2 regions of the Novosphingobium pituita genome follow, and region 2 is predicted to be linked to the other one. Evidence: riboswitches for the same ligand, from Rfam matches in the RefSeq annotation. Region 2 holds a riboswitch; the other holds the start of a gene.

Region 1 (7,156 bases), 370 kb from region 2:
CGGCGCGGACATCGGCCACGCTGGCAACGCCGGCCTCCCTCACCCGGCGCCCGGTTTCGGCGATCACGTCGTTGACCATCCGCCCGATCTGCCCGCGCACCAGTTCGCGCAAGAGCCGCTCGCGCGGGGCCTGGGGGAAGCGCGCCTCGATGACATACCACTGCTGGGCCAGCGAGGGCAGTTCGAGCAGGTCGTCGAGCGTGAGGAAGCCGCCGCGCAGGCCATCGTCGATGTCGTGGTTGTCATAGGCGATGTCGTCGGAAATGGCCGCAATCTGCGCTTCGAGCGAGGCATGGCTGGCCAGATCGAGCGGAAAGGCCGCGTCGAGTTCGGCCAGGGCCCAGGGCGCCTTGCGAATGGGGCCATTGTGCTTGGCAAGGCCTTCGAGCGTCTCCCACGTCAGGTTGAGGCCATCATGCTCGACATAGGGGCTTTCGAGCCGCATCAGCACGCGCAGGGTATTGGCGTTGTGGTCGAACCCGCCTGCATGGGAGAGCGCGGCTTCGAGCGCGCTTTCGCCCGCATGGCCAAACGGGGGATGGCCGATGTCGTGGGCGAGGCACAGCGCCTCGGTCAGATCCTCGTCCACGGCCAGCGTGCGGGCGATCACCCGCCCGATCTGGGCCACTTCGAGGCTGTGGGTGAGCCGGACGCGATAGTGATCGCCATCGGGCGCGATGAACACCTGCGTCTTGTGACGCAGGCGCCGGAACGCGATCGAGTGGATGATCCGGTCGCGGTCGCGCTGGAATTCGCTGCGCGGGCCGCGCACGCCGCCCTTGTCGGTGGCAAATTCGCGCCCGCGCGAGGCGGCCGGATCGCTGGCGAAAGGAGCCCTGATCGGCGCGTCCGTCATGCAGCCCCCCATCGGTTCAGGCCCATCGGCTCATGAATCGCCCATGATCCAGCCCACCGCCGCTTCGGCGTGGATGCGGGCGCCGTCGTAGATCGGCAGGACATTGGCGTCGACGTCGATCACCGTGTCGAGTTCGGTGCAGCCGAGCACGACGGCCTGCGCGCCAGCCTGATCCATCGAGGTGATCATCGTCTTGAACGTGCGCTCGGCGGCGCGGGTGACGCGGCCCTGCATCAGTTCCTCGTAGATGATGCGGTCGATTTCCTCGACATTGTCCATCACCGGGGGCAGCAGCGTCACCCCGTGGGCGACCAGCCGCTTGCGATAGAAGCTCTCGACCATGACATTGCGCGAGCCGATCAGCGCGGCGGTCGTCACGCCGTCGGCCTGCATCCGCGCGCCCACGGCGTCGGCAATGTGGATCACCGGCACATCGACCGCAGCGGCGACCTTGTCATAGACCTTGTGCATCGAATTGGCGCCGATCAGGATCGCACTGGCACCGGCCTGGGCGAGGCGCTGGGCGCTTTCGACCAGAACCAGCGCGGCGCGCGCCCATTCTTCCGCGCTCGACAGCCGGGCGAGCGGCGCGAAATCGAGGCTCTCGATGATCAGCGGCGCGCTCGACAGCGTGCTCGTGCGTCCCTGGACCAGCTTGTTGATATGGTCATAATACGTGCGGGTCGAAACCCAGCTCATCCCGCCGATAAGGCCAATCTTGCGCAAACGTGTATCTCCTGCCGGTGTCCCGTCCGGTCATCTGGCAAGGCTTACGCAAGCAGGACTGCAAGGTCCAGCCCTGCAAGGGAAGTTCCCCCTCGGAAGGGGGACGCGCTCAATGGCGCTCGGGCGCGAGGCCGGAGGCGCACAGGGCCGCCGACGACAGGGTCACCTGCAAGAGTTCGGGATCTTCGAGGCGGCGCACCGTCCAGACATAGTCGGCCAGGGTGCGCTTGGGGCCGCGCAGGGATTCCAGACGGCGAAGCTGGCTGATCGAGAGGCGGTCGGTCATCCGCTCGGCCATGCAGGCGGCAGTGGGCCGGGAGAGCCCTGCATCGACCAGCGCCGAGCGCACGCGGCCTTCGGCAAGCTTGGAGACGCAGCCACCCGTCAGGATCGACAGGGCAGCGACAGCGGCGATGAGGGGAGCCTTCATGGGCAAGGCCCCTCCTCCTTCATCCTCTTGCTGTCAATCGACATTCTCGCGCCGGGGAAGGCCCGGGGCCGTCGAGCATCGTGATCGCCCCCTCTGGACGGCGCGGCAGACAAGGCTTACACACGGTTCATCCCCGGGGAGCCTGCGCGCTTGCCCGTCGGACGGGTCGATGGCCCATCGCGACGGACGGCAATGGCTGAGAGGGGCGGTTCGCACCGCCCGACCCGTTGAACCTGAACCCGTTAGTACGGGCGGAGGGAGGGTTGTTCGGCCATGCGCAATGCGCGTGCCAGTCCCTTCGTCGCCTCGAAAGGACTGATCATGACTGACATCCCTTCCAGACTCGACATTGGCGTGACCACCGGCCCGATCCGCGGCAGCCGCAAGATTTACCTGCCCGCTCCCGGCGATCCCTCGGTCATGGTTGCCATGCGCGAGATCGCGCAGGAAGCGGGCAGCGGCGAACCGCCGGTGCGCGTCTATGACACCTCGGGCGCCTATACCGACCCGGCGGCCACCATCGACATCTCGGCCGGCCTTGCACACATCCGCCGCGACTGGATCATCGCGCGCGGCGATGTCGAGGAGTACGAGGCCCGCCCCGTCAAGCCCGAGGACAACGGCCAGCTGGGCCCTGACCGCAGCGGCGGCGTGCCTGCCTTCCCCAACACGGTGAAGCGCCCGCTGCGCGCCAGGGCTGGCGCCAACGTCAGCCAGATGCACTATGCCCGCCGCGGCATCATCACGCCCGAGATGCACTATGTCGCCACCCGCGAGAACCTGGGCCGCGCGATCCTGAAGGACAAGCTGCTGCGCGATGGCAACGACTGGGGCGCGGCCATTCCCGATTTCGTGACCCCCGAATTCGTGCGCGAGGAAGTGGCGCGCGGCCGTGCGATCATTCCCAGCAACATCAACCACCCCGAAAGCGAGCCGATGGCGATCGGGCGCAATTTCCTGGTGAAGATCAACGCCAACATCGGCAACTCGGCTGTGGCCTCGGACGTGGCCAGCGAAGTCGACAAGATGGTCTGGTCGATCCGCCACGGCGCCGACACGGTGATGGACCTCTCGACCGGACGCAACATCCATGACACGCGCGAGTGGATCATCCGCAACGCGCCGGTTCCGATCGGCACCGTGCCGATCTATCAGGCGCTGGAAAAGGTTGGCGGCATTGCCGAGGAACTGACCTGGGAAATCTTCCGCGACACGCTGATCGAGCAGGCCGAGCAGGGGGTGGACTATTTTACCATCCATGCCGGTGTCCGCCTGCCCTACATCCCGCTGACCGCCAGGCGCGTCACCGGCATCGTCTCGCGCGGTGGATCGATCATGGCCAAGTGGTGCCTGGCGCACCACAAGGAATCGTTCCTCTACGAGCGTTTCGACGAGATCACCGAGATCATGAAGGCATACGACGTGGCCTACTCCCTCGGGGACGGGTTGCGCCCCGGCTCGATTGCCGACGCCAATGACGAAGCGCAGTTCTCCGAACTCTACACGCTGGGCGAGCTGGCCAAGCGCGCCTGGGAGCAGGACGTGCAAGTGATGATCGAGGGCCCCGGCCATGTGCCGATGCACAAGATCAAGGAGAATATGGACAAGCAGCTGCAAGTCTGCGGCGAAGCGCCTTTCTACACGCTCGGGCCGCTCGTCACCGACATCGCGCCCGGCTATGACCACATCACCAGTGGCATTGGCGCGGCGATGATCGGCTGGTTCGGCACGGCGATGCTCTGCTACGTCACGCCCAAGGAGCATCTGGGCCTGCCCGACCGCGACGACGTCAAGGTGGGCGTGGTGACCTACAAGCTGGCTGCACATGCAGCCGACCTCGCCAAGGGCCACCCGGCGGCCAGGCTGCGCGACGATGCCCTGTCGCGCGCGCGCTTCGAATTTCGCTGGCGCGACCAGTTCAACCTGTCACTCGACCCGGACACCGCCGAGCGGTATCACGACCAGACCTTGCCTGCCGAGGGCGCCAAGTCGGCCCATTTCTGCTCGATGTGCGGCCCCAGGTTCTGCTCGATGAAGATCACACAGGAAGTGCGCGACTTCGCCGCCAGGCAGAACGCCCCGATCGAGACCTTTGCCGCCGCCCGGGACGCCGAAAAGGGCATGGCCGAGATGAGCCGGAAGTACCGCGAAGGCGGCGACCTCTACATGCCCGTGGCCGACTGAAGCGGGTGCCGACCGGAAGGAGCAGCATCGCTCCTTCCGGTCGGGCGCATGGCCTGGTCAGTCCTGAAGGGCCTTGTTGATGTCCTCGACCATCTTCTTGGCGTCGGACAGGAGCATCATCGTCTGGTCCATGTAGAACACGTCGTTGTCGACGCCCGAATAGCCCACGCCATTCATCGAGCGCTTGACGAAGAGGATCGTCTTGGCCTTCTCGACATCAAAGACCGGCATGCCATAGATCGGGCTGGACTTGTCGGTCTTGGCCGCCGGGTTCACGACGTCGTTGGCGCCGATGATGAAGACCACGTCGCACTGGGCGAAATCGCCCTGGATGTCCTCAAGCTCGTAGACTTCGTCGTAGGGCACATTGGCTTCGGCGAGCAGCACGTTCATGTGGCCGGGCATGCGCCCTGCCACCGGGTGGATCGCGTACTTCACCTTGACGCCGTGCGCCTTGAGGTTGTCGGCCATCTCGCGCAGCGCGTGCTGCGCCTGGCTGACGGCCATGCCGTAGCCCGGAATGATGATGACGTTCTCGGCTTCCTTCATCAGGAAGGCCGCGTCCTCGGCGCTGCCGCGCTTCCAAGGGCGCTGTTCCTTGGCCGCGCCACCGCCGCTGGCCGCTTCGGCGCCAAAGCCCCCGGCAATCACCGACAGGAACGAGCGGTTCATGGCCTTGCACATGATGTAGGACAGAATCGCGCCCGACGAGCCGACGAGCGCGCCCGTGATGATCATCGCGGTGTTGTGGAGCGTGAAGCCCATCGCCGCAGCCGCCCAGCCCGAATAGGAATTGAGCATCGAGACGACCACCGGCATGTCCGCGCCGCCGATGGGGATGATCAGCAGGAAGCCGATCAGGAAGGCAAGCCCGGTGATCGCCACGATCACCCAGCCGCTTTCGTCCTGGGTGAACCAGGCGACGAGGCCGACAATCGCCGCCAGCGTGCCCAGATTGATCACATGGCGCCCCGGCAGCAGGATCGCCGCGCCGCTCATCTTGCCTGCCAGCTTGAGGAAGGCGATGATCGAGCCCGAGAACGTGATCGCACCGATGGCAATGCCCAGCCCCATCTCGATGCGGCTGTCGGGATTGATCACGCCCGAGGGCAGCAGGATGCCGAAGGCCGCCGGATTGGCATAGGCCGAAAGGCCGACCAGCACGGCGGCAAGGCCCACCAGCGAGTGGAACGCGGCGACCAGTTGGGGCATCGCCGTCATCTGGATGCGGCGCGCGATGAAAAAGCCGATGCCGCCGCCCAGCGCGATCGCCACGGCGATCTCGGGCAGGCTGGCAATGCCGTGGGTGACCAGCGTGGTCGCCACGGCAATGACCATGCCGATCACGCCATAGCGGTTGCCCGCGCGGCTCGTCGCCGGGCTCGACAGCCCGCGCAGCGCGAGGATGAACAGCACCCCCGCGACCAGATAGGCCAGGCCCACAAAGGGTGAGGAAGCGAGGCCGCCCATCACTTCTTGTCCTTCTTCTTGTACATCGCGAGCATGCGCTCCGTGACGGCAAAGCCGCCGAAAATGTTGATCGAGGCGAGCACCACCGCGCCCAGCCCCAGCCACTTGGCCAGCGGCGAACCCGCCGCCGCCGAAGCCACCAGCGCCCCCACGATGATCACCGAGGAAATGGCGTTGGTCACCGCCATGAGCGGCGTGTGGAGGGCGGGCGTGACCGACCAGACCACGTAATAGCCCACAAAGCAGGCGAGCACGAAAATGCTCAGGATCGAAATGAAGTCCATGACACACTTACCTTCATGATCGCCCGCGCGCGGGAGAGGGGCATTGGCCTTGGCTCTCCCTTTCGCCGGATCACGGCGTCGCACGCGGGCGCCCCTCCCCGCATGCAGGGAGGGTGTCCGTTCAGCCCAGCAACCGCTGGTTCACGATTTTGCCGCCTTGCGTGAGGCGGATGGCCGTGCCGATTTCCTCGTCGAGCACCGGGCGCCCCTGTTCCTTGTCCCAGAACGCGGACAGGAAATTGAACAGGTTGCGCGCGAACAGCGCCGAGGCATCGGCCGGCAGGTGTGCAGGCGTGTTGGAATAGCCGACGATCTTGACCCCGTGGCGCTCGACCACCTGGTCGGCCACGCTGCCCTCGACATTGCCGCCCTGGGCCACGGCAAGGTCGTAGATGACCGAACCGGGGCGCATCGTGGCGATCTGGGTGTCGGTGATCAGGCGCGGCGCGGCCCGGCCCGGAATGAGCGCCGTGGTGATCACGATGTCCTGCTTGGCGATGTGGCTGGAAACCAGTTCGGCCTGGGCCTTCTGGTATTCCGGGCTCATCTCGGTGGCATAGCCGCCAGACCCTTCACCCTCGATGCCCGCCACGCTTTCCACGAAGATCGGCTTGGCGCCGAGCGAGAGGATCTGCTCCTTGGTCGCCGAGCGGACGTCGGTGGCCGAAACCTGCGCGCCAAGGCGGCGCGCGGTGGCGATGGCCTGAAGCCCGGCCACGCCCACGCCCATGACGAAGGCCTTGGCCGCGCTGACCGTGCCAGCGGCCGTCATCATCATCGGGAAGGCCCGGCCATAGAGGTTGGCGGCCACGAGCACGGCCTTGTAGCCGGCAAGGTTGGCCTGCGAGGAGAGGATGTCCATCGACTGGGCGCGGGTGATGCGCGGCATGAACTCCATGGCCAGCGCTTCGAGCCCGGCAGCGGCATAGGCCTCCACCCGCGGGCGCTGCCCGAACGGATCGAGCCCGGCCACGACCCAGGCACCGGGCGCAACGCCCGCCAGCAGGGCTGGATCGGGGCCCTGAATGCCCAGCACGATGCCCGCGCCTGCCAGAGCCGCGCTCGCATCGGGCGCGATGCGCGCGCCAACGGCCTGATAATCAGCATCGGCAATGCCGGCGGTCGTTCCTGCACCGCTTTCCACGGCAACAGCAGCGCCAAGCCCGACCAGCTTGCGCACGGTTTCGGGCGTGACCGCCACGCGGG
Region 2 (7,156 bases):
GCGCAATCCGCCGGAGCAACTGCTTCTGACAGAACAACACAGGCTCGAAGGAATTCACGTTGAGGACCACTTCCAACCGCTCTGACGACCGCCTCGATGCCCGAACGGGAGCTTCGCGCTTCCTCGCGCTCGGCTGCGTCAGCCTGATTGCGGTGGGCACCCCCGCCCTGGCCCAGGAAAGTACATCGACTGCTGCAGGGGAACCCAAGGTTCTGGGCAGTGTCACCGTCACCGACACCGCCGTTACCGAAGGCAGCTACAAGACCGACAAGGCCTCCTCGCCCAAGTATACCGCCCCGCTGCTCGATACCCCGCGCTCGGTCTCGGTGATCCCCTCGCAGGTTCTGGCCGACACGGCCACGGCCTCGCTCACCGATGCCCTGCGCCTCGTCCCCGGCATTACGCTGGGCGCGGGCGAAGGCGGCAGCCCGCAGGGCGACCGTCCCTATATCCGTGGCACCGACGCGCAGAATTCGATGTACCTCGACGGCGTGCGCGACATCGGCGCGGCCAGCCGCGAAGTCTTCGCGGTCGACCAGATCGAGGTCGTCAAGGGCTCCGACAGCACGATGGGCGGGCGCGGCAACGTGGGCGGCGCGATCAACATGGTCTCCAAGCTGCCCGTCGAAGGCCGCTTCGCCGATCTTTCGGCGGCCACCGGCACCTCGCAGTACAAGCGCCTGACCGCCGACATCAACCAGCCCCTCGGCCACAACATCGGCCTGCGCATCGCGGCGATGTACCACGACCAGAACGTGGCCGGACGCGATGCCATCTGGCAGAGCCGCTGGGGCGTGGCGCCTTCGGTCAAGTTCGGCCTGACCGGCCCGAGCAGCCTGACGCTGGCCTACTATCACCTCGACACCAACGAACTGCCCGATTCCGGCATTCCCTATCAATACACCATCAACAATGCCCCTGCCGGCGTGACCGAGACCGGACCCGTCAAGGTCCGCCGCGGCACGTTCTATGGCCTGGTCGACCGCGATTTCCGCCGGACCCACGCCAATACCGGGACCGCGACCGCCCAGCACGAGTTCGGCAATGGCCTGACCTTGCGCAACACGTTCCGCTATGGCGTGACCGACCAGAGCTACGTGCTCACCCAGCCCGACGACAGCAAGGGCAATGTCGCCAATGGCTATGTCTGGCGCCGTGCCAACACCCGCTACAGCGAGACGACCGGGCTGATCAACCAGACCGACCTGTTCGGCAGCTTTGCCATCGGCCACATCAAGAACACCTTCACCGTGACCGCCGAGATCAGCACCGAGAAGGTCAAGGTCGGTGCGTTCCAGTCCAACCCGAGCACCGGCACCGCGATTTCGACCGGCAGCGGCTATACCGGCAGCTTCCCCACCGGCGGTCTGTGCGGCACGGCCTCGATCACGACTTACAACTGCACCACCGTGGGCGCGCCCAACCCCTATGATCCGTGGGTCAGCTATGCCTCTGACGGGTCTTCGACCGTCTCGCCGATCGGGCGCTCGCTGCCCCAGACCTGGACCCGTGCACGCACGATGACCAAGGCGATCTCGGTTCTCGACACGATCGACATCACCAAGAGCCTGCTGCTCAACGTCGGGGTTCGCTACGACCACTACATCACCCGCACCAGCGCCGGCCTTGCTGCCAGCGCCACCGACGAAAGCGGGCGCACCTGGGTGAGCCGCCGCGACGACATCGTGTCCTATCAGGCTGGCCTGACCTGGAAGCCCGCGCCCAACGGCAGCATCTACTTCTCGACCTCCAGCGCCGCCACCCCGCCGGGCTCCTACCTTGCCAACGGGCAGGAAACCAATGCGCTGGGCACCGACCAGAACGCCGCCGACGCGCTCAAGGTCGAACGCACCAAGTCCTATGAAGTGGGGACCAAGTGGAATGTCTTCGACGAAGGCCTTTCGCTCACCCTCGCCGCGTTCCGCACCGATACCAGCAATGCCCGCTCGATCGATGCCAACGGCCTTGTCAGCTTCATCGGCGAACGCCTGATCAAGGGGATCGAGTTCTCGTTCTCGGGCAATATCACCCCGCGCTGGAACGTCTTTGGCGGCTACACCTACATGGACTCGACCATCGTCGATGGCGGCTATACCGTCACTTCGGGCCTGACCGCGCCTTCGGTGAACACCGGCAAGCGCTTCCCCAACACGCCCGAACACAGCTTTACCGCGGCCACGACCTACAAGGTCACCGACCGCATCACGCTGGGCGGCAATGCGCAATACATGGGCAAGGTCTATGGCGGCTATTCCGACTTGCGCTCGGTGAGCAATGGCGCGGTGGTGATCAGCAAGACGCTGGCCCGCGAAGTCCCCGCCTACTGGCGCTTTGACGCCAACGCGCAGCTTCAGGTGACGCCGCGCTTCGCGCTTCAGGTCAACGTCAACAACGTCTTCAACAAGCGCTATTTCGACCGCGCCTTCACCACCCACTTCGTCAACCAGGCCGCAGGCCGCACCGCGATCATCACGGCCCACGTCAAGCTGTAAAGATCGCTTTTTCCGAAGAACAGCCGGCGCTGGAAAGGGGTCCCTTTCCAGCGCCGGTCCTGTTTTGCGGTCTGTCGATTATTTTTGCGACTTGTCTCTTTCCCCGACGCCACGAAACGTCTAGTGGCCCGCACATCCCCGGGGGGCCGCTGATGCGCGGCTGAGAGGTGGTCAGCAGACCACGACCCGCTGAACCTGATCCGGTTGACACCGGCGTAGGGAGGGTCGACGGCTGCAATTCCGGCGTCCCTCCGTGTGGAGCGGACGAGACATGACGGCCTGTTTTTCCCCTTGTTTTCAGAATTTGGCACCCTCGTTTCAGCGCAGCGGCCTGCGCCATGCCGCGCTCGTCGGGGCCAGCCTGGCTGCCCTGCTGTCGACGCAGAATGCCCATGCCGCCGATGCAGGCGCCAATCCAGACACCAGCGCAGACAGCGCCGATTCGGCTGACCGCATCGAGGTGATCGGCCATCGCGATCCCGAAGGGCTGCTCCCCGACCAGAACGCGCCGCAGGCGATCAGCGCGATCGGCAGTGATTTTCTGCGCAAGCAGGCGCCCACGCTCAATGCCTATCAGCTGGTGGCCATGCTGCCGGGCGCCAATGTGGCCTCCAGCGATCCCTATGGCCTTTCGGTCAGTTCGGGGATCACCCTGCGCGGGCTGGGACAGGACCAGATCGGCGTCCTGATGGAAGGCGCGCCGCAGAACGACATCGGCTATTTCTATGCCTATCCCTCGCAGTTCGCCGATACCGAGAATCTCCGGCAGATAACGCTGGCGCAAGGGGCCGCCGACATTGCCGCACCGGTGGTTTCGGCGGCAGGCGGTGTCATCGCGCTCAGCCTGAGCGATCCGGCTGACAGGATGGGCGGTCTGGTCGATGCCTCGGTGGGGTCATACAACGAGGCACGCGGCTTCGTGCGCTTCGACACCGGCGAAATCGGCAAGACCGGGCTCAAGGCCTTCGTCTCCTTCTCCAACAACCGCGCCGACAACTGGCGCGGGGCCGGTTTTGACCGCCGCCGCCATGTCGATGCCAAGATCCTCAAGGAATGGGGGCAAGGCAACCGTGCCGCGCTGGCGCTCTCGTACAACGACGCGATCACCTCGACGTATCCCAGCCCGTCGATGGCCGACTGGCAGGCCTCGGGGCGCAAGTTCAACTATGATGCCCGCTATACGCCGGGCAATACCAACTATTGGCGGCTCTATCGCGCGCCGTTCCGCAATTTCTATATCTCGGCGCCGGTCCACCTGCACCTGAATGACCGGCTCGATTTCGACACTACCGGCTATTTCCAGATCGGTTTTGGCAACTCGCCCTATGGCACGCAGCTGAGCACGACCGGCAACTATCTGGGCACCGAATTTCTGGCCGACCCGATCAGCCTGCCCGGCGCCGTCAACGGACAGGCGACAGTGCTGGGCAACTGGATGGCCAGCCAGATGCGCGTGGGCGATGTCGCCAGCCTGACCTTCAGGGCCGGAGCCCACAAGATCACCGCCGGGCTGTGGTTCGACTATGGCACCGACCGCGTGACCCAGAGCTATACCCCGCTCAAGGACAACGGCCATCCGCTTGAAGCCTGGGGCGACGAGGCCACCGCCATCCACACCGCCGACGGGCGCGTGCTGGCCTACGAGAACGAGCGCACGGTCACCGTGACCAAGGGCTTTTTCGTGGCCGACAGCATGGCGCTCACCCACAAGCTCACGCTCGACATCGGCTTCAAGGGCGTGAACGTGCTGCGCAATGGGCGCAATTACCTGCCCGGCCCGCAGGACGCCGTGCGCTCCGACATCTTTGCCGCCCTGCCCCGCGCGGCGCTGCACTGGCAGATCGACGGGCACCAGCAGGTCTTTGCCAATATCGTCACCAACTTCCGCGCGCCCAACGAATTTGCGCTGCTCAACAGCTACTACCTGGGCAAGCCGGTCACCCAGGGGCGCGGCGACCTGCGCCCCGAACGCTCGCTTTCGCAGGAACTGGGCTATCGCTACATCGGGCCGAGCCTGTCGTTCTCGCTCACCGGGTTCCACTATCATTTCCGCAACCGGCAGGTCTCGACCATCGTCAACAGCGGCGGCGCGCTCGTCAATGCGACGGTCAATGGCGGCAGCCAGACGAGTTGGGGCGTCGATGGCGAGATCGACTATCGCCCGGCGCGCGGGATGAGCATCTATCTGTCGGGTGAAGCGCTCCACACCCGCATCGACAGCGACCTGCCCGTGGGCGACGATTTCCTGCCCACGCGAGGCAAGCATGCCGTGGCCAGCCCCGGTTTCCAGTTCGCGCTGGGCACCACGTATGACCGGGGCCGCCTGTTCGGCAGCACCACGCTCAAGTATGTCGGCCACCAGTATGCCACGTTCATGAACGACGAGCGCATCAGGGGCTATGCCACGTTCGATCTTTCGGTGGGCGTCCATCTGGCCGGGCTGATCGACGACAAGACGATGGACTTGCGCCTGAACGCCATCAACCTCACCAACCCGCATGTCCTGTCGGGCGTGCAGTCGGTCAGCACCAATGCGCAGGACACCATCGGGCGCAATGGCTCGGTGATCGCGAGCGCGGCCCCACGCTATTACGTGGGCAGCGGCAGGGCCTTCGTCGCGACGCTCTCACGCGCTTTCTGAGCGCCATGACGCAGACCGGTCGCATGCCTGAGGGCCACATGGTGCATGGAATGGGCATGGCGCTCGAAGCGCCAGCCTGGCCTGCCATCACGCCTGCCGAAGCCGGGGCCGTGCTTGCCCGCTTCCCGGCCTCGGCAGGCCGCCCCTTCACCCTTGCCTGGCATTCACCCCGGCCCTTCTCTGCCGCCGTGCGGGTCGAGGTTCCCGAAGGCACCTTCTTCCTCAAGCGCCACCACGCCCGCCTGCGCAGTCCGGCCACCCTCGCCCCCGAACACGCGTTCATGGCCCATCTCCATGCCCGTGGCCTGCCCGTGCCCCTGGTGGAAACCACGCACGATGGCGCGAGCGTGCTGGCGCAGGGGGACTGGACCTACGAATTGCTGCGCCCCGTGCCCGGCGCGGACCTCTATCGCGACCGGCAATCGTGGACCCCGTTCCTCAAGGCATGCCATGCTCCTGCCGCCGGGGCCGCGCTGGCCCGGCTGCATCTGGCCGCCCGCGATTTCAGGGCACCCGCGCGGCCCGATTGCCCGCTGGTCGGCAGCTTCACGATCCTGCCCGCCCCCGATCCCATGGCAGCGGCGCGCGCTTATGTCGCCGCGCGTCCGGCGCTGGCGGGCTGGCTGGAGGATAAGGGATGGCAATCGCGCCTTGCGGCCCTTTTCACGGCACTGGGCACGGCGATGGCGGACCCTCCGGCCATGCCAAGCCCGTTGCAACGCCCCTTGTGGACCCACAACGACTGGCACCCGTCCAACCTGCTCTGGGCAGACGACAACACGGTCGCCGGGATCATCGATTTCGGCCTCGCCACGCAAACGAGCGCGCTGCACGATCTGGCCACGGCCATCGAACGCTGCGCAATCCCCTGGCTCGATCTGGCCTCCGCCGATCCGGCGGCCTGCGCGCAGGCCGCGCTGGGCCTGATCGCGGGGTATCGCAGCCTTGTCCCGCTTTCCGGGGGGGATCTGGCACGCGTGATCGCGCTGCTGCCGCTCGTCCACATCGAGTTTGCCCTGAGCGAAGTCGATTACTTCATCGGCATCCTGAACGACGAGGCGCAGGCCATGATCGCATGGGACGACTATCTTCTGGGGCATGCCCAGTGGTTCCTGTCGGACGCCGGGCGCGCCTTCCTCGGCGCCCTCGAACAGGGAGCGCAGGCCTGATGCCGGTTCTCGAAATCATCGCCGTCCTCGTCAGCATTCTGGGGGTCTGGCTGACGGCGCAGCGGCGGATGCTGTGCTGGCCGGCAAACCTGCTGGGCTGCATCCTCTACTTCAAGCTGTTCCTCGACGCGCGGCTCTATGCCGACATGGTGCTGCAAGTCCTGTTCGGGGCCAGCATCCTCTATGGCTGGGTGGCCTGGGCGCGGAGCAAGACGCAGACAGGCAAAACCCGCAGTGGCGTGGGCGAGAGCAAGACAGTCGAAGTCCGCCCGCTGCCCCTCGCCCATGCGCTGGGCTGGCTGGTGGCGGGCGCGCTGGGCGGGCTCGTCATCGGCTGGTTCACCAGCCATTATACTGACGCGGCGCTGCCATGGATGGATGCCATGCTCAGCAGTTTCAGCCTCGTCGCCCAGGTCTGGACCGCGCGCCGACAGGCCGCGAACTGGCTGCTGTGGATCGCAGTCGACGTGATCTACGTCGGCATGTTCGTTTACAAGGCCTTGTGGCCGACAGCCGGGCTCTATGCGGCAATGGTCGTGCTGGCAGCGATCGGATACCGCCGCTGGCGCGCAGACCATGCCCGTTCAACACATATGCATCACGATCAGCAAGGGAATGCATGATGGGATTTTGCGACACGATCTGGGCTGAAGTGGCCCCCTTGCGCGAGGCGATCCTCGCCCATCCGTTCCTCACCGGGCTGGCCGACGGGACCCTGCCGGGCGAGACGTTCCGGCACTATATCGTGCAGGACAGCCTCTATCTGGCCGAATATGGCCGTTCTCTGGCGCTGGCGGCAGCACGCGCGCCCGATGCGGCGGCGCGGCTCGAATTTTCCGATGGCGCGAAAGTCG

Evidence for each region. Region 2 has a riboswitch for thiamine pyrophosphate ahead of SBI20_RS02445 (TonB-dependent receptor). Riboswitches for the same ligand answer to the same signal wherever they lie in the genome.
Region 1: it holds a riboswitch for thiamine pyrophosphate, as region 2 does, so the genes downstream of both, thiC (phosphomethylpyrimidine synthase ThiC) here and SBI20_RS02445 (TonB-dependent receptor) in region 2, are expected to answer to the same signal.

What each region holds. Positions count from the first base shown of each region.
Region 1 covers NZ_BTFW01000001.1:902,113-909,268, forward strand. The annotation lists gene SBI20_RS04405 (deoxyguanosinetriphosphate triphosphohydrolase) at 1-856, opposite strand, end outside; gene SBI20_RS04410 (aspartate/glutamate racemase family protein) at 887-1,582, opposite strand; gene SBI20_RS04415 (hypothetical protein) at 1,692-2,012, opposite strand; TPP riboswitch at 2,137-2,289, shown strand; gene thiC (phosphomethylpyrimidine synthase ThiC) at 2,334-4,196, shown strand; gene SBI20_RS04425 (NAD(P)(+) transhydrogenase (Re/Si-specific) subunit beta) at 4,254-5,666, opposite strand; gene SBI20_RS04430 (NAD(P) transhydrogenase subunit alpha part 2) at 5,666-5,950, opposite strand; gene SBI20_RS04435 (NAD(P) transhydrogenase subunit alpha) at 6,072-7,156, opposite strand, start outside.
Region 2 covers NZ_BTFW01000001.1:531,399-538,554, reverse strand. The annotation lists gene SBI20_RS02450 (TonB-dependent receptor) at 60-2,492, shown strand; TPP riboswitch at 2,622-2,731, shown strand; gene SBI20_RS02445 (TonB-dependent receptor) at 2,863-5,133, shown strand; gene SBI20_RS02440 (phosphotransferase enzyme family protein) at 5,172-6,302, shown strand; gene pnuC (nicotinamide riboside transporter PnuC) at 6,302-6,925, shown strand; gene tenA (thiaminase II) at 6,922-7,156, shown strand, end outside.